3 regions of the Microbacterium sp. AISO3 genome follow, and region 1 is predicted to be linked to each of the others. Evidence: predicted binding sites of a transcription regulator. Region 1 holds the regulator's gene; each other region holds the start of a gene.

Region 1 (5,821 bases):
GGTGGCCCCGTACACCGCCTCGATGACGTCGAGCCCGAGGGGTGTGCCGGTGGGGTTGTTGGGCGCACACAGGAAGACGACGTCCGGGCGGAGCTCGGCGACCTGGGCTGCGGCGGAGGCGGGATCGAGCGTGAAGTCGGGTCCACGTGTCCCCGTGACGTACTGGGCGCCGGTCGCGCGCGTCAGTAGGGGGTACATCGAGTAGGTCGGACCGAAGCCCATCGCGGTGCGTCCCGGGCCTCCGAAGGCCTGGAGGAGGTGCTGCAGGACCTCGTTCGATCCGTTCGCTGCCCAGATGCGATCGGGGGTCAGGCCGTGGCCGAGGTACTCGGCGAACGACTCGCGGAGGTGGGTGAACTCGCGGTCGGGATAGCGGTTGACGTCGCGCAGGGCGCGGGCTACGGCATCCAAGATGTCGTCGGCGACCTCTTCGGGAACGGGATGCGTGTTCTCGTTGACGTTCAGCGCGACCGGAAGCGGCGCCTGCGGGGCGCCGTACGGGGTGAGGCCTCGCAGATCGTCTCTGAGGGGCAGATCATCCAGACTCGGGCTCATCCCACCCATGCTAGGCCGCGCGCGCCACTGTTGCCGCCGGAGTCAGCTCGCGGCGTACTCGGCCGGGATCGCAAGCGTCTGGCCGGCCTCGAGCTGGCCCGAGCCGAGAGCGTTCAGTCGGATGATCGCATCGACGACATCGCGGGGGTCGGCGGCGGGCGCCACCTCTTCGGCGATGGACCAGAGCGATTCGCCGGACATCACGGTCACGGTCGTGAACGAGCCGGCGGGGGCGCCGACCTCGCTCGAGGCGAGCGCGCCTCCCCCCGAGAGCACGGCTGCTGTGACGGCGACGACCGCCGGAAGGGCGGCGATCGTGGCGACGACGCGGCGTCCGCGGCGCGTCAGACGCAGGCGGGTACGGGGGGCCGGTGCGAAGCGGGCATCGATCGTGGTCATGGCATCTCCTCGGGAGCGGTAGGAAGATTCGCCCCCGCCTCTCGGCTGGGAGAGACGGGTGCGAACTTCGGTTCCGAACGTATCTTCGATATTGTGTGGTGTCAACCACCCACCGAAATCGGAGACCGATCGAAGAGACACGCGGAGCGTTCCGCGATGTCGCCGTCGTATCGGGCTACCTTTTCGACAGCGAGAGCCCACCATGAACCTCCGACATCGGGTCGGGGACGGGGCGCGACGACAGGAGACCGGCGGTATGAGCGAGAAGCCGCAGACGCGACGACGCAAGAATCTGAGCGACAAGCAGCTCGCGATCCTCGAGGTGATCCAGAACGCGATCGCCCGCAACGGCTACCCGCCGAGCATGCGCGAGATCGGCGACGCGGTCGGCCTCAAGTCGCTGTCCAGCGTCACCCACCAGCTGAACCAGCTCGAGCTCAGCGGCTACCTGCGGCGCGACCCCGGCAAGACCCGCGCGATGGAGGTGCTCATCGATCTCCCGGGCACCGCCGGCGAGAACCCGGCCGACGCCGCGCCCGCCCTCGGCGACGCCGCCCTCGTGCCGCTCGTGGGCCGCATCGCGGCGGGCGTGCCGATCACCGCCGACCAGCAGGTCGAGGAGATCTTCCCGCTGCCGCGCCAGCTCGTCGGCAAGGGCGAGCTGTTCATGCTCAAGGTCGTCGGCGACTCGATGATCGACGCGGCCATCTGCGACGGCGACTGGGTCGTCGTGCGGGCGCAGGCAACCGCCGACAACGGCGAGATCGTCGCGGCCATGCTCGACGGCGAGGCGACGGTGAAGACGCTCCGCCAGCGCGACGGCCACACGTGGCTCCTCCCCCGCAACTCGGCGTTCGAGCCGATCCTCGGCGACGACGCGACGGTGCTCGGCAAGGTCGTGGCGGTTCTGCGCACGGTCTGAGGCGCCACGGGACGGCATCCGCTCCCCACCGTCTCCCCGGTCGAGGTCGGGAAGCCAGGCCTCGCGTAGCGTGGCTGTATGTCGCAGCAGCTTCCCTATGGTTCCTGGCCGTCTCCCCTGACCGCGGCATGGGCCAGCGCGTCATCATTGCGCCTCGACGGCGCGAGCTTCGTGGGTGATGAGATCTGGTGGGGCGAGTCGCTGCCCGACGAGGCCGGTCGCGTCGCGGTCATGCGCCGCCGCGGCGATGGCACCGTGCAGGTCGTCCTCCCCGCACCCTGGAACGCCCGGTCGCGCGTGCACGAGTACGGCGGCGGAGCCTGGACGGTGTCGGATGACGGCGAGCTGTTCTTCGTCGACAAGTCCGACCAGCGCATCCGGAGCCTTCGCCCGGGCGGCGATCCCCGACCGCTCACTCCGGAGGAGACCGGCACGCACTACGGGGGCCTTCGCTGGCAGCGCGGCGTCCTCCTCGCGGTTCGCGAACGCGAACGACCCGGCGGCACGCCCGAGCGCCACATCGTCCGCATCGAGCGCGCTGACAGCGCCGAGGTTCCCGACGCCTCGAGCGTGACCGAGCTCGCCGGCGGCAGCGACTTCGTCGCCCAGCCGGCGCTGTCGCCCGATGGCTCGCGCCTCGCCTGGGTGGCCTGGGATCACCCCGACATGCCCTGGGACCGCACGCGCATCCGCGTCGCCGACCTGGACGCCGCCCGCGGCATCCGTGACGTCGCGGGCGGCGCCACCGCCGCGCTGCAGCCCGAGTGGACCGACGACGGCGCGCTGTTCTTCGCCGACGAGCCGACCGGACGCTGGAATGTCTACCGCGTCGACCCCGCGACCGACGCCCCGCCCACGGCCGTCTCGCCCGCCGACGCCGACACGGGTGGTGGCCTGTGGGTGCTCGGCACCCGCTGGTACGCGCCGCTCGATGACGGCCGCCTGGTGGCCGTGCGCACCCACGGATCGGACCAGCTCGTGATCGTGGACCGCGACGGCGGCGCCATCCCGCTTCCCTTCCCCGCCACCGCACGCGTGCAGATCGAAGACGTCCGCGGCAGCCGCGCCCTCGTCAGCGGGGCGATGCCGGGAGGGGCGGGCCTGTGGCTCGTCGACCTGGACACCGGCGAGACGAGCGCGGTCCGCGGCGGTGCTCCGGACGTCGACGCATCGTGGATCCCGCACGCCCGGCAGCTGACGACGGAGGGCCCGCACGGCCTGGTGCATGCCTTCGCCTACCCGCCGACCAACCCCGACGTCACCGCGCCGGCCGACGAACTGCCCCCGTACCTGGTCTGGGTGCACGGCGGGCCGACCTCGCACGTGGGCGGCGCAGCCGACAGCAAGGTGGCCTACTTCACGAGCCGCGGCATCGGCGTCCTCGACGTCAACTACGGCGGTTCGACGGGATACGGCCGTTCCTACCGCGAACGACTGAAGGGACAGTGGGGTGTCGTCGACGTCGACGACGTCGCCGCGGCCGCACGCGGTCTCGCCGACGAGGGTCTCGCGGATCCGTCACGGCTGGCGATCGAGGGAGGATCCGCCGGCGGCTGGACCGTGCTCGCGGCGCTCGTCGGAACGGATGTCTTCGGGGCGGGCGTCTCGCGCTACGGTGTCGGCGATGCGCGCGCTCTGGCCGCCGAGACGCACGACTTCGAGGCGCGGTACCTCGACGGTCTCATCGGCCCCCTCCCCGAAGCCGAGCCGGTCTACATCGAGCGATCGCCGCTGAGCCGACCCGAGCGGTTCCGGGTGCCGCTGCTGCTCCTGCAGGGCGACGAGGACGCCGTCGTGCCGCCGGCGCAGGCCGAGGCCATCCGCGACGCGCTCGTGGCGCACGGTGTGCCCCACGCCTACGTGCTGTATGCGGGCGAGGGACACGGGTTCCGGCGCACCGAGACGATCGTGAACGCGCTCGAGAGCGAGCTGGCGTTCCTCGGCCGGGTCTTCGGCTTCGACACCCCCGGCGTCGCACCGCTCGCGCTGGATTGAGCCCCGCGACGCCCGGTGCTGATACATCCGTCAGGCCGGTGGTGCTGGTGAGGCCGCCCACGCGCGCGGAGGACTCACCGGCACCACCGATCCTGCAGGTGTATCGCCGCGCGCCGATTCAGACGGCGTAGGGCGCAAGCTCGGCCGCGAGACGCTCCGAGACATGCGCGTGCACGGCGGTCCCGTCCTGCTCGTGCGACGTCGCGACGATGTGGCCGCTCTCGTGCACGGCCGAGATCAGGTCGCCGCGGTCGTACGGCACGAGCGCGCGCACCTCGACGGCCGGCAGCGGCAGCGCGTCCTCGATGGCGGCGCGGAGCTCATCGATGCCCTCGCCGGTGCGTGAGGACACGAAGTGCGCCGTCGGCTCGAGCCCGCGCAGCAGCAGCCGAGCATCGTCGTCGACGAGGTCGGCCTTGTTGAACACGACGAGCTCGCGCGTCGCACGAGCGCCCACGTCGCCCATCACATCGCGGACGGTCGCGAGCTGTGCCGCAGGATCGGGATGCGACCCGTCCACGACGTGCACGATGACGTCCGCACCCGACACCTCCTCGAGCGTCGACCGGAAGGCCTCGACGAGCTGATGAGGCAGATTGCGCACGAAGCCGACGGTGTCGGTGAGCGTGAAGACGCGGCCGTCGGCGGCCTCGGCCCGGCGCACGGTGGCATCCAGCGTCGCGAACAGGGCGTTCTCGACGAGGACGCCGGCGCTCGTCAGCCGGTTGAGCAGGCTCGACTTGCCGGCGTTGGTGTAGCCGGCGATCGCGACCGAGGGGATCGTGTTTCGCCGGCGCTCCGCCCGCTTGGCCTCGCGCGACGGCGCGAACTCGCGGATCTGCTTGCGCAGCTGCGCCATACGGGTGCGGATGCGGCGACGGTCGAGCTCGATCTTCGTCTCACCCGGTCCGCGCGAGCCCATGCCCGCGCCGCCGGCGCCGACCTGGCCACCGGCCTGACGGCTCATCGACTCGCCCCAGCCTCGCAGGCGCGGGAGCAGGTACTCGAGCTGGGCGAGCTCGACCTGGGCCTTGCCCTCACGGCTCTTCGCGTGCTGGCTGAAGATGTCGAGGATGACGGTCGTGCGGTCGATGACCTTGACCTTCGCGACGTCCTCGAGGGCACGCCGCTGACTCGGCGCCAGCTCGGTGTCGGCGATCACGGTGTCGGCTCCGACCGCGGCGACGAGGTCGCGCAGCTCGGCGGCCTTGCCGCGTCCGATGTAGGTCGCGGGGTCCGGATGCGGCCGCCGCTGGAGCACGCCGTCGAGCACGACCGCGCCGGCGGTCTCGGCCAGCGCCGCGAGCTCGCGCAGCGAGTTCTCCGCGTCCTCCTGCGACCCCTGGGGGTAGACGCCGACGAGCACGACGTTCTCGAGTCGCAGCTGGCGGTACTCGACCTCGGTGACATCCTCGAGCTCGGTGGACAGGCCGGGGACGCGACGCAGCGCGGCGCGCTCCTCGCGGTCCCACTGGTCGCCGTCGGTGTCTCCGTACGCGACGGTCGCCTCGTCCTGCAGCGCCTGGGCGCCGCCGAAGACGCGGATCGACGAACGCGTCTCCGCGCTCGCGAGCACGCGCTCGACCGGGTCCACCGCGATGTCGTCGTCGCCGTCGGGGGTGGTGATATGCGTCATAACTCTCTTCCCGGGATGCCCGTGCCCGGGCATCCGTGAATTCTAGTCTCCCGCCGGTACGTCCGGCTCCGATACGCTCGGATGCATGGGGAGCGATCATTACTTCAGCGCGTCCCCGTCCAGCGAGCAGAACCTCCGCCGCATCCGCGTGACCCTCGCGGGCCGTGCCGTGGAGGTCACGACCGCGGGCGGGGTGTTCAGCCCTGACCACGTGGATTCGGGCACAGGGGTTCTTCTCGCCAATACTCCGCCGGCACCGTCCGGCGGGGATTTCCTCGACCTCGGCTGCGGCTGGGGGCCGATCTCGCTGTCGC
Region 2 (5,821 bases), on a different contig from region 1:
CGGCTGAGATCGACGGCGGTGCGCGTCCACGGCGAGATGCGACCATCGCCGTCCGCGGGCACCGTTGCGACGACGCGGGCGAGCGCCTTCTCGGCATCCTCGACCGTGGCTGCCGTCGCCGGGTCGCCCAGAGGTCGTGCGACGGCTCGCGCTGTGGCCCGTACGGCCTCGGCGAGCTCGGCGCGCAGCGGCGCGGCGTCGGGGGTGAGGGGGAGGCCGTCGATGCCGTCGCCGAGCTCGATCGTCTGGCGCACAGTGTTCTCGAGCGCTCTCAAGCGACGGTCGTTCTCGGCCTCGATGCCGCGGCGGCGCCGAGCGAGCGGATGGGCTTTGCGGCTGCGGGCGGCCTCGCGCACGTCGGCCGAGACGGCGTCGAGGATCTCTCCGAGGTAGCGCTGGCCCGCCGAATCGGCGGGTTCGCCGGCGGCGACCGAGGTCGCCAGCATCTCGAGCCGGTCCGAGACCGCGTCGCGCAGCTGCGACAGGCGGGTGGAGGCCCGCCGGAGGTACAGGGGTGGGACGAGCGCGAGGTTGACGGCCACCCCGATGAGCACGCCGAACGCCATCGTCACGAGGTACGACACCGAGAAGCCGCCGGCGTCGTTCGCGCCCAGCAGCAGAACGAACAGCGCCGCGATGGCGATCCAGTCTCGGCCGGTGCCGAGAGCTCGGATGCCGCCGACGGCGACGCCCGCGGCGACGACGATCGCCACGCCGACGATCCGCGGGCTGGGTCCGGAGACGATCCACAGTCCCGCGAGGCCGATCGCGATGCCGATGGCCAGGCCTCCCAGCGCTTGCAGGCCCGCCTTGGCGGAGTCGGCGATCGTCGGGTACATGCTCACGAGCACGCCGAGCGGTGCGTAGTAGGAGTACTCGTCGTGCGCGAACGGCACATACGGCGCGAGGTACCAGGCGATCGCGGCGGCGAGGGCCGCCTTGCCGGCGAGCAGTAGGCGCGAGACCGCGAAGGCCTCGCCACCCGCGGTGCGCGCGGCTGCCTTGAGCGATGCCAGACGGGGGTGGGATGGGGTGGTCATCGGTCGCGACGATAGGCGCGTGGCGTATCCGTCGGCAGGCCCTTGACGTGGCCCGGTGCGTACGGCAGATGCTGGCGTAGCCTGGAGGTGTGAGCGCTTACGTCTCGGCGTTCGAGCTGTTCTCCATCGGTGTAGGACCCTCGAGCTCCCACACGGTCGGCCCGTTGCGCGCCGCCCGAGCTTTCGCCGTCGGGCTCGAGGCCGCCGGCAGGCTGCCCGAGGTCGTGCGCGTCGGTTGCGTGCTGTACGGGTCGCTCGGAGCGACCGGCATCGGGCACGGCACTCCCGACGCGGTGGTCGCGGGGTTGCAGGGCCACGCGCCCGAGACGGTCGATCCCGATGCGGTCCGCGCGGCGTGGACGAGCTGGACGGACGGCTCACCTCTGCTGCTCGCAGGCCGGCATCCGGTGCCGTTCTCGCGAGGCGATGTGACCTTCGAGCCGCGGACGCGACTGCCGGAGCATCCGAACGCGATGACGCTGAGCGCGTGGGATGCCGCCGGCCATCTCGTCGCGTCGGACACGTATCTCTCGGTCGGGGGTGGCTTCATCCGCCGGGCGGGGGCAGACGCCGCTCCGCGGGGAGCGGGAGGCGGACCGAGCAGCGATGTCGCGTGGCCGTACCGGTTCAGCACGGCGGCCGAGCTGCTCGAGCTGTGCGAGCGCGACGGGGTGAGCATCGCCGGGCTCGCGCGCCGCAACGAGGAGGCGCTTCGGCCCGAGGCTGAGGTCGCCGCGGGGCTCGACGCGATCTGGGATGCGATGTCGGGGTGCGTCGATGCGGGCTTGCGTGCCGAGGGCACGTTGCCCGGGATGCTGCGCGTGCGGCGGCGCGCGGGTGCGATGCGCGCGCAGCTCGAGGCGGCCGAAGCCGCGGGTGGACGGGAGCTCCCGGGGGAGTGGCTGGGTGCGTTCGCGCTCGCCGTCAACGAGGAGAACGCGTCGGGCGGACGCGTCGTCACCGCGCCCACCAACGGGGCCGCGGGGATTGTTCCTGCGGTGGCGATGTACTGGTGGCGGTTCGCGGCGGAGTCGCGCCTGGCCTCGGAGGATCTCGACCGTCGGCGCGGGATTCGGCGGTTCCTGTTGACCGCGACGGCGCTCGGCTCGCTCTTCAAGGCCAACGCCTCGATCTCGGGTGCGGAGGGCGGGTGTCAGGCCGAGGTCGGGTCCGCGTGCGCGATGGCGGCCGGGGGCCTGACGGCGGTCATGGGTGGCAGCAACGCGCAGATCGAGAACGCGGCGGAGATCGCGATGGAGCACCACCTCGGGCTCACGTGCGACCCGGTCGGCGGTCTCGTGCAGATCCCGTGCATCGAACGCAACGCGATCGCCGCGTCGACGGCGGTCACCGCTGCGCGCCTCGCGCTGCGGGGCGACGGGCAGCACTACGTCTCGCTGGATGCCGTCGTCGAGACGATGCGGCAGACGGGGATCGACATGTCGCACAAGTACAAGGAGACGAGCGAGGGCGGGCTCGCCGTCAACGTCGTCGAGTGCTGAGAGGCCCTTCCGCGCCCCGTCTCCGGGGCGCTGTTCGCCGTGCGAGAACCCTTGGCACTCGATGGGGGAGAGTGCTAATCTGAATGCAGTTGAGCCGACAGGGCTCAACTTCCAGATCTCAACATGAAGCATCAGAGAAGGGAAAGATCGATGGCTACTTACGACCCGTTCCGCGACCTCGACCGCATTGCCTCGAGCCTCTTCGACACGCGCCGCGGCCCCCGTCGCATGCCGATGGACCTCTACCGTGACGGCGACCACTACGTGATGACCGCCGACCTGCCGGGCATCGACCCGGGCTCGGTCGACATCGACGTCGACGGCCAGCTGTTGACCATCCGCGCCGAGCGCACGCTCGCGAGCGGTGACGGAGTGAAGTGGATCACGCGCGAGCGTGAAGCCGCGAGCTTCCTGCGCCAGCTGAACCTCGGCCAGGGCGTCGACACGGAGGGCATCGCCGCGACGTACAACAACGGCGTCCTCACCGTCACCATCCCGGTCAGCGAGAAGGCCAAGCCGCGCAAGGTCGAGGTCACGACCGACGCAGCCGCGCCGGTGGTGCCGATCGAGAACTGATCGCGCAGATCCGCGTTCGCACGACGGGCGGCCGCAGCTCCCTCGGGGGCGGCGGCCGCCCTTCGCGTGCGGGGCGGTGCCGAATGCGTCGCGGATGCGCGGATGCGCGGATGCGCGGATGCGCGGATGCGCCGATGCGTCGCGGCTGAGCCGATGCGTCACCGATGACCAACGGCGCGCGAGTCCGTCGTGCCCGGCCTCGGAACGTGCGCGGGCACACGCCCCGAACTCAGAACGGTGGAGATTCGTCCGTCGGTGGCCCGCCGCTTCCGGCATCCCGTGGCGGGCTCGCGGTGTCGATGGTGAAGCAGACGGCCGGTATGGGGACGTCTTCGCGGTAGGTCCTGCCGAGGGGTGAGGTCCATTCGAGAACCCCGCCTCCGATCTGTCTGACCTCCCACTTGGTGAACTGCTTCATCGAGTGGTGTCTTTGGCAGAGGTGGGCGAGGTTGAAGATGTGGGTGTGCCCGCCAAGGGCGTAATCGATCGTGTGGTCGATCTCGCACCGGATCGCGGCGCGCCGGCATCCGGGGAACCGGCAGTGCTGGTCCCGCACCATCAGGAGTTTCTTCATCGATGCGGTGGGCCGATAGGTGTCGATCTCGACCGGTGTGCGGATGACCGGGTCGATGAAGAGCCGGTCCCATTCGCTGACCTGCCCGGCGAGTCGTCGGACGGTGTCGGCATCGACGAGCCCGGCCCCGACGGCTTCGGCGGGGTTCTCGTCCTTGCCCATCAGTGTCCCCGCGGCGACGGCGACTTGCACGCGTGCCCGGATCGCCCCCAGCCCACCGGCCCGGTCGGTCCCGTAGGTCGGGTCGACCACGGGCGCGCCGCCGAGAACGAGGTCGCCCAGGATGTCCGCGCGCAGCTGGTCCATCGTCCGGGTATCGGCGGGCTCGCCCGCTTCTGCGGCATCCGCCGCCGAACTCTCCCCGGCATCCGCGCCGGCGCCCCGGCCAGCGGCATCCGCCCCGCCCGCCCCGGCACCGCCAGTGCCCGCGACCCGGGCGTCCTTCACCGACTGTCCCATCTGCGTGAGCCGGTCGAGCATCCCCGCCGCGATCACCGTGGGCAGACTGGCGACGAGGTTCGACATTCCGTCGGTTCCGTGGAACACGCGCACGCACCGTTCCGCGACCGCGGTCTTGTGCCGCTCTGTGAACGTCTGCGTATGCAACCGGGCCGCCAGGGTCTCCAGCGCACCCCGCACGCGGGAGGGCACATCCCGCTCACACACCCCGATCGCGGCCTCCGCGAACGAATCCCGCATCGCAGCCGGCACCCCCGCGCCGACGCGCACCACCAGATCCACGTGTCCGCGTTCGATCCGCCGCTGCACCCACGCGTCGAACACAGTGGGGTAGTCGTCGATGACCGTCATCGCGTGGTCGATCTCACCCTGCAGCCGGCGGTCGGTCAGCCGGGCCATCCCGGCCGCTTCGGCTGCCACCGACCGCAGCTCCATATCCGACGCCATGCCGCGCACGCCGTCGCGGCGCGCGTTGTGCAGGGCGGCGTGGCCCAGATCGGCCAGCGCCCGAGTGCGGGCGATGTCAGCGGCGTGAGAGAGGTCGAGCGCCTCCGCGTACCGCGAGAGAGCGAGCGCCTGCGACGGTGTGGGGGCCTCGCGTCCCACTTCGCCACCCACGCCATTCGCTGTCATGTTCCCATGGTGCCAGCAAGGTACGACATGTGAGTCGAATCTATGTTCGGTTAAAGAATGTCGGGTCACCGTCCCGCCTGGGGAGGAATCGACACCGCACGACGCCCCACGACACCGCACGACGCCCCACGACACCGCGCGACGCCCCACGACACCGCGGGACGCCGCCCGACCGCTCCGCCGGGCGTCAGGGCAGGCGGCGCAGCTTCGTCGTCAGCTGCTCGAGCTGCTCCAGCTCCTCGGTCGACAGCACCGACATCCGCTCGGCGATGGAGCGACCGTGGGCCGCAGCGAGCCGGCGGAAGGCTGAGACGCCCTCCGGGGTCGCCGTGAGCATTGCGCCGCGCCCATCCGTGGGGTCACCGCACTTGGTGATGAGGCCGCGCGAGACCATCCGGTCGACCAGGCGCGACACGCTCGGCTGGCTGATGAGCATGTTGGCTGTGACATCGCGCAGCCGTGCCCGATGACCGGTGCCGCGCACGACCGTGAGAAGGACGTCGTACTCGGCTTGCGTGAGCTCATCGCCGGCGAAGTCGTTGCTGATGTCGTCGAAGATCTCGTGCTGCGCGCGGAACAGGCTCTCCCACGCTGCCACGGCACGACGACGATCGCTCATGGCGACAACTTTACTGCCCGCCTAAGCTGGTCGGCATGATGCGTCGCACCCGGGCGGCACTCGCGGTCGTGGTCCTCATGCTGATCACAGGCCTTTTCGGACTGACGGCCCCCGCCGCGGCATCCGAAGACGAATCCGCCGATGTCGACGCGTTCGTCTTCGATTCGCTTTCCGTCGATTACACCCTCACCCGCGACGAGGACGGCACGGCGCGGATGCGGGTCGTCGAGACCTTCGTCGCCGAGTTCCCCGAGTCGGATCAGAACCGCGGCATGCGCCGTCTTCTGCCCGAGACCTACAACGGGCAGCCGCTGCATCCGCAGCTCATCTCCGTCACCGACGAGAACGGGCAGGCCCGTCCCGTCGACACCGACAGCGAGGACGGCACGCTCGGCATCCTGACGCGCGAGCCCGGGTA
Region 3 (5,821 bases), on a different contig from region 1:
TCGGGCTCGAGCTCGGGCTCGGGCTCGGGTTCGGGGCGGCTTTGGTCGGCGACAGGCGGGGGAGGATGCCTGCACGGGGAGCGGTCTCGGCATCATCGGTATCGGACCGGCCGTCGGTGAGCGGTTCGTCCCCGTCGTGGGGAGGCGCGTCGGATGGCGCGGTCGGCGGTGTAGAGGTCTCGGAGGCGGTGGGCGGGTCATTCGCGGCGTCCGTCGCGGGATTCGACGGATGCGGCAGCGCCTCGGTCGTGCTCGCGGGCAGCTCCGCCGGACCGAGGAGCGGAGCGGCGAAGGCGATCGCCGTCCCGGCCGCAGCGACGACCGCGAGGTGAAGCAGGGGATGGCGCCACCCCGAGCGCGCGGCGGAGCTGCCGGGGCGGAGGTGGCCCGGGGTGCTGACCGCGCCGGCTGCGCCGCTCGGGCCGAGCGCGAAGGTCGCGACCTGCGCTGCTCCCGACTGAGTCCAGGCGGCGTACGACGCGGTGGCGGGAATGCCGACGACGAGGGGCAGCAGCACGAGCGCCAGGCGGGACGACACGTCGCGCGCTTCGGCCCACGCCAGCGCGCAGCCGTCGCACTCCGCGAGGTGCTGTTCGACGCGCCGCGCGTCGCGCCGCGCGAGCGCGGATCGCGCGTGGGTGCCGAGCATCTCGAGAGTCCGGCGGCATTCCTCCGAGTCGGCCCGGCGCAGCTGAGCGGAGACCCAGGCATCGCGGAAACCGCGCCGGGCGCGCACGACCAGGGCGGATGCCGCGTTGGGCGCGAGCCCGAGCAGCGGAGCGAACTGCCGCGGTTTCAGGCCATCGACCTCGCTGTACCAGAGCGCTTCCTGCCAGCGGGTCGGAAGCGTCGCGAAGGCCGACGCGACGGCGCTCGACTCGAAGCCCGCGATCACCGACCGTTCGGTGTCGGGCGACGCCTCGTCGGCCGCATCCTCGAGATCGGTCGCGAACGTGCGCTGCTGCTGCGCGCCCCACTCGTGCGCCACGTTGCGCACCGAGGTGAGCAGGTAGGGGCGGAACCCCATCGACGGGCCGCCACCGCGCCGGATCGCCGACAGGATGCGAGCGAACGCCTCCGCGACGACATCGTCGGGATCGAGCGATGAATATGCGCGGGCGACGGCGTGAGCGGCGGCCGAGTGGCGTACCCACAGCTCACCGTAGGCATGCTGATCGTGGTTCCGTGCGCGCTCGACGAGGGCGTCATCGGAGGCCGGCTCCGTGGGCATGGCCGTGTTCCATCCGTTCGAATGCCATCCGGACCCCGACCCGGATGAGAATTCACTCATCGTAGCGAGTCGAACTGAGAGGGCGAGGAGCCCGGTCGCGGGTTCAGGTGCGGTCTCAGCCGGGCGAGCGGGTCTGCCGACGAGCGTTCCGCGTCACCGATCGCCTCGAAATTGCGGAGGTGGCGGGTCAGCGCCGCAAACGTCTCGGGTGTGAACGCATCGCACGAGAGCACTGCCGCGACCGCTCCCTCGTCCCGCAGCTTGTCGACCACGAGGATGAGCTGCGCAGGGCCGGTCTGATCGTCGATCGTGCGGGATGAGCAGACGAAGCCGACGTGACCGCGCTGCCACGTCCGGTCGCGCCAACCCTGCCATCCCCACACCACGCGCACGGCGGCGCCGCGGACCTCGATGCGCGACGGGCGGATCGCGCCCTCGGGGGCGGACTGCCGAGCCGCGCGCGTCCGCCGGCTCGCCCAGAACGGGGCGCGGAAGACGGCGTCGCCGGCCCGGTCGCGTCGGAGTGCTGCGCGGGGCTGCGCGCCGGAGCCGATGACAGCTGCGGGTGATGCCGGAAGAGCGTTGGTCGCTGCGTACATGCATCGAGAGAAGCCGGATGTCGCGAATCGTGACGCGGAACGGCGAAATCTCTTTGCGCGGGTGAGTTCGGCGCTGGTGAGTTCGGCGCTGGCGGGGGCTCGTCGGCTGGTTTCGCTTGCTCGTCGATTGCTCGTCCATTCCTCCCCGGAATGGGGCTGGTTCGTCTCATTGTAAGTAGAAGATGTGTTCGATCATGGTGTCGGAGGGTGCTACCACAATAGGAACATGGCATCGAATAGCGCTGGGAGGCTCGGAGGCGGCGCGGCCGCGGATGCGTCGCCGCACGCCGACGCGTTCTCCGTGTTCGCGGAGGCGCTCGACCAGTTCCATGCCGCTGATGTCTCGCGGGTTCGTGCGTTGGCGGAGCTGGGTCGGTCGGCGTTGCGTGAGGCGCGCCGTGATGGGGTGCGGGGGATGGCGTCGGACATGGAGCTGCGGTCGGTCGCGGCCGAGGCGGCGGGGATGGCGCGGCTCACCGACCGGCGGTTGCAGGGTGAGATCGACCATGCGATGACCGTCATCGACGACTACCCCGCGGTGTTCGAGGCCTGGGTTTCACGGCGGATCGAACGCGGACATGTCGATGTGGTCGTGCGGGTCGGCGCGGGGGTGCCGGTCGAGGTGCGGTCGGCGTACGCGGAAGCCGCGATCGCGGTGTGCGAGCGGGATGTGCCCTCCCGGGTGCGAGGTGCGCTCGAGGCTCTGGCGGCCCGGCTGCACCCGCAGACATTCACCGAGCGGCACAAGACCGCGGTCGCGGAACGGTGCGTGCGGGTGTTCCACGGGTCCGATGGGATGTCGAACCTCGTCGCCAGTCTGCCCACGGTGATCGCGGCGGGGATGCTCGACCGGCTGACTCAGATGGGACAGTCCGTGAAGGACGCCCGGGTGGAGAGTGCCGGAGCGGACGGGGGCGCGGATGCTGGCACGGATGTTGCTGGCGCCGGCGGCGCGGATGGCGCTAACTCGGGCGATCCGGATGCCGCCGGGTCGGGCGAGCCCGCCGACACACGGACCATGGATCAACTGCGGGCCGACATCCTCGGCGACCTCGTCCTCGGCGGAGCACCGGTGGTCGACCCGACCTACGGGACCGACCGGCCCGGTGGACTCGGTGCCATCCGGGCGCGGGTGCAAGTCGCCGTCACCGCCGAGACGCTGATGGGGCGCGATGACAACCCCGCCGAAGCTGTGGGCGCCGGGCTGATCGACTCCGACACGGCACGGCAGCTCGCCGGGCAGGTCAGCGAGTGGGACCGGCTCTTCATCGACCCGGTCACCCGGACCCCGGTCGAGATCGACACCTACCGGCCCACCGCATCGATGAAGAAGCTCCTGATGGCCCGGGACCAGCACTGCCGGTTCCCCGGATGCCGACGCGCCGCCATCCGCTGCGAAATCGACCACACCATCGATCACGCCCTCGGCGGGCACACCCACATCTTCAACCTCGCCCACCTCTGCCAACGACACCACTCCATGAAGCAATTCACCAAGTGGGAAGTCCGGCAGCTCGGCGGCGGGGTCCTCGAATGGACCTCACCCCTCGGCAGGGTCTACCGCGAAGACGTCCCCATACCCGCGGTGTGCTTCACCATCGACACCGAGGACCCGCCACCGGATGCGGGAACCGGCGGACTGCTCCCGGGTGAGCCGCCACCATTCTGAACCTGCATCCGGGGTGGACAGCCTTCCTCGGCGCGGGCAGTGCGTCCACTGATGCTCCGAATTCGCGTCACGATTCGCGTGACACGGCTTCTCTCTCGCGACGATGCGACAGTCGCGTCGCATCTCGAGTACTTCCGGAGGCCCATCGTGACGATCGAGCGCCGCGCCATCCTGCATCCGAGCCGCACCCATGAACTACGCGCGACGGCACATCGCGTCGTGAGCGGCAGCCTGCCCGGGGCCCGCTCGGGGTGGCCGACTCAGGTCGACCTGGCCCGGCTGCGCACACTCGACGTGGGCACGACGCCGCAGCTGTGGACCGAATCGAACATCCACCTGCTCGAGGGCATGCTCATCGCCCACGTGCGGCTCGACGACCTCGACGGCGCGCTCGCCCTCATCGACGCCCACTTCACCGAGGGCCGTCTGCGCGGGCGCGCCGTGCTGGGGCTCGACTCGATGGCGTCGCTGTTCGCCGCCGTCGCCGAGGCCTACGCCTCGGCCGGGCGCCCGCGCGACGCGGGCCTGTACGTCTCGCGCGCACTCACGTTCGCCGACAGCGACAGCGTGCGCTACCGCGCCGCCGCCGTGCAGACTCTGGCCCTCGCGGTGAACGGCGAGTTCGCATCCGCGAAGTCCGCCCGAGAGGCCTGCGCCGAGCTGTCGCGGTCGAACCGCTGGAACGCCTCGGACACCGACCATGCCCTCGCCCTCGCCGACATCCTTCTGGCGGTCGGGGCCGTCGACGCGGCCCGGGTCGAGCGTGCCGCGGCAGTGCTTCGTTCGCTCGCGCCGCGAGATCCGTATGCGCAGCACGCCGCCGCCACCGCCGACGCCATCGCTCAGGTGATGCTCGGCGATGTGGTGACGGGAGCCGCGGGCCTGCGGACCGTGCTCGGTGGCGCCTGGTCGCACCTCAGCCACCGACTCGTGCGACAGCTCGCGCTCTCGGTCCTCGCCGAGGCGACGCTCGCGCAGGGCTCAGCCCGTCGTGCGCTCGCGCTGCTCGACACGCAGGTCCCGCCTGCCAGCCACGCGGTCTGCTTCAACGCTCAGCGCGCGGCAGCGTACCTCGCACTGGGCGACGATCGCGCGGCGCTCGAGGTGACCGACGGATGCCTCGAGCTCGGGACCGGGCACTGCCCGCGCACCCTCGCGATCGTCCTGGTGCGGCGTGCCGTCGCTCGCGACCGCGTCGGGCAGCGCGAGGTCGCCGACGACCTGTTCGACGAGGCGTGCGGCCTCGCCGTGCACGCCGGCGACCTGGTCGGTCCGTTCCTGACGGTCCCGCAGACGCAGCTGACGCCGCTGCGGGAACGGCTTCGCGCGCGCCACCCCGATCTCGCGGCACGGGTCGCCGAGGCGAGTGATCGGTTCCGGCTCCTCGAACCCCGCGCGTCGGCGCAGGCGCTGCCCGCCCTGACGCCCCGCGAGCGGTCCGTCGCCTCCGCGCTCCGCGGCGGCAAGACCTATGCCGAGATCGCGGGCGAGTTCACCCTCTCGGTCAACACGATCAAGACGCAGCTACGGTCGCTGTACGCGAAACTCGGTGCCTCGACCCGCGACGAGGCGGTGAGCATGCTCGAACGCCACGGCTTCTACCTCTGAGCGCGAGCCTCGCCGTGCCCGGACCGCTCGATGTCGGCTCCTTGCAGCGGCGGACGTCAAGCCGGCCCGCTCCTGCCCGGTCGCGCTTAAGCTCAAGCAGTGGGCAGATTCTTCTACGACAACGCGGCCAACTTCGTCGAGATCGACGATCGTGCGCTCGCACACCTCCGGCTGGTCCTGATGACCAAGCTGCGGCGCGGTGAACCGCTGATGTTCGAGACGACGTCGCCGCACGGCACGAGCCGTCGCGACTTCTGGCTGCACCCCACGATCTCGGTCCAGTTCCAGTTCGCCGGCAGCCGCCAGCCGCAGATCAACCCGAAGTGGATCGACGCACTGATGGAATCGGCCAACAGCGCCGACGGCCTGCGGATGGTGCCCGAGCCCCAGGCTTGATGACCGCAGGCTTACGCGGCACTTACGTTACAGTGCCAATCTCAGGCTCCGACGTGTCCTTCCCGCGGGTGATCGCCCGCTCATGGGAGCGTCGGGTCAGAGAGCAGTGGGGCGGTACATGCAAGACGCTGGGGAGGGTCGGAGCCTCGACCCCGATTGGTGGGCGACGGGGGTCGCCGGGGGGAACCTCGCCGGCGGGCGGCTGCGCGGCGACAGCCGCACCGTCCGAGCGGGCGACGTCTTCGTCGCGCTCGGCCGCGACGAACGGGTCCGCGGCCACATCACGCAGGCGCTCGAGCGCGGCGCGGCTCTGGTCCT

The links. The regulator LexA, encoded in region 1, represses DNA repair genes until DNA is damaged. The targets are predictions, from matches to a motif close to TCGAACANNTGTTCGA.
Region 2: a site for LexA is predicted at 4,819-4,834, ahead of CBF90_RS09280 (HNH endonuclease signature motif containing protein). Genes of this name have one in related genera too.
Region 3: a site for LexA is predicted at 2,007-2,022, ahead of CBF90_RS15375 (HNH endonuclease signature motif containing protein). Genes of this name have one in related genera too.

What each region holds. Positions count from the first base shown of each region.
Region 1 is NZ_NHRF01000010.1:87,537-93,357, forward strand. Features, by position in the region: gene CBF90_RS14045 (histidinol-phosphate transaminase) at 1-555, opposite strand, end outside; gene CBF90_RS14050 (LysM peptidoglycan-binding domain-containing protein) at 598-954, opposite strand; gene lexA (transcriptional repressor LexA) at 1,211-1,876, shown strand; gene CBF90_RS14060 (prolyl oligopeptidase family serine peptidase) at 1,955-3,871, shown strand; gene hflX (GTPase HflX) at 3,990-5,507, opposite strand; gene CBF90_RS14070 (class I SAM-dependent methyltransferase) at 5,593-5,821, shown strand, end outside.
Region 2 is NZ_NHRF01000005.1:108,816-114,636, forward strand. Features, by position in the region: gene CBF90_RS09265 (FUSC family protein) at 1-1,040, opposite strand, end outside; gene CBF90_RS09270 (L-serine ammonia-lyase) at 1,130-2,542, shown strand; gene CBF90_RS09275 (Hsp20/alpha crystallin family protein) at 2,693-3,118, shown strand; gene CBF90_RS09280 (HNH endonuclease signature motif containing protein) at 3,348-4,784, opposite strand; gene CBF90_RS09285 (MarR family winged helix-turn-helix transcriptional regulator) at 4,972-5,403, opposite strand; gene CBF90_RS09290 (DUF2207 domain-containing protein) at 5,439-5,821, shown strand, end outside.
Region 3 is NZ_NHRF01000014.1:33,545-39,365, reverse strand. Features, by position in the region: partial or broken gene CBF90_RS15385 (sigma-70 family RNA polymerase sigma factor) at 1-1,231, opposite strand, end outside; gene CBF90_RS15380 (hypothetical protein) at 1,288-1,830, opposite strand; gene CBF90_RS15375 (HNH endonuclease signature motif containing protein) at 2,057-3,499, shown strand; gene CBF90_RS15370 (helix-turn-helix transcriptional regulator) at 3,578-5,107, shown strand; gene CBF90_RS15365 (hypothetical protein) at 5,207-5,503, shown strand; gene CBF90_RS15360 (UDP-N-acetylmuramoyl-L-alanyl-D-glutamate--2,6-diaminopimelate ligase) at 5,622-5,821, shown strand, end outside.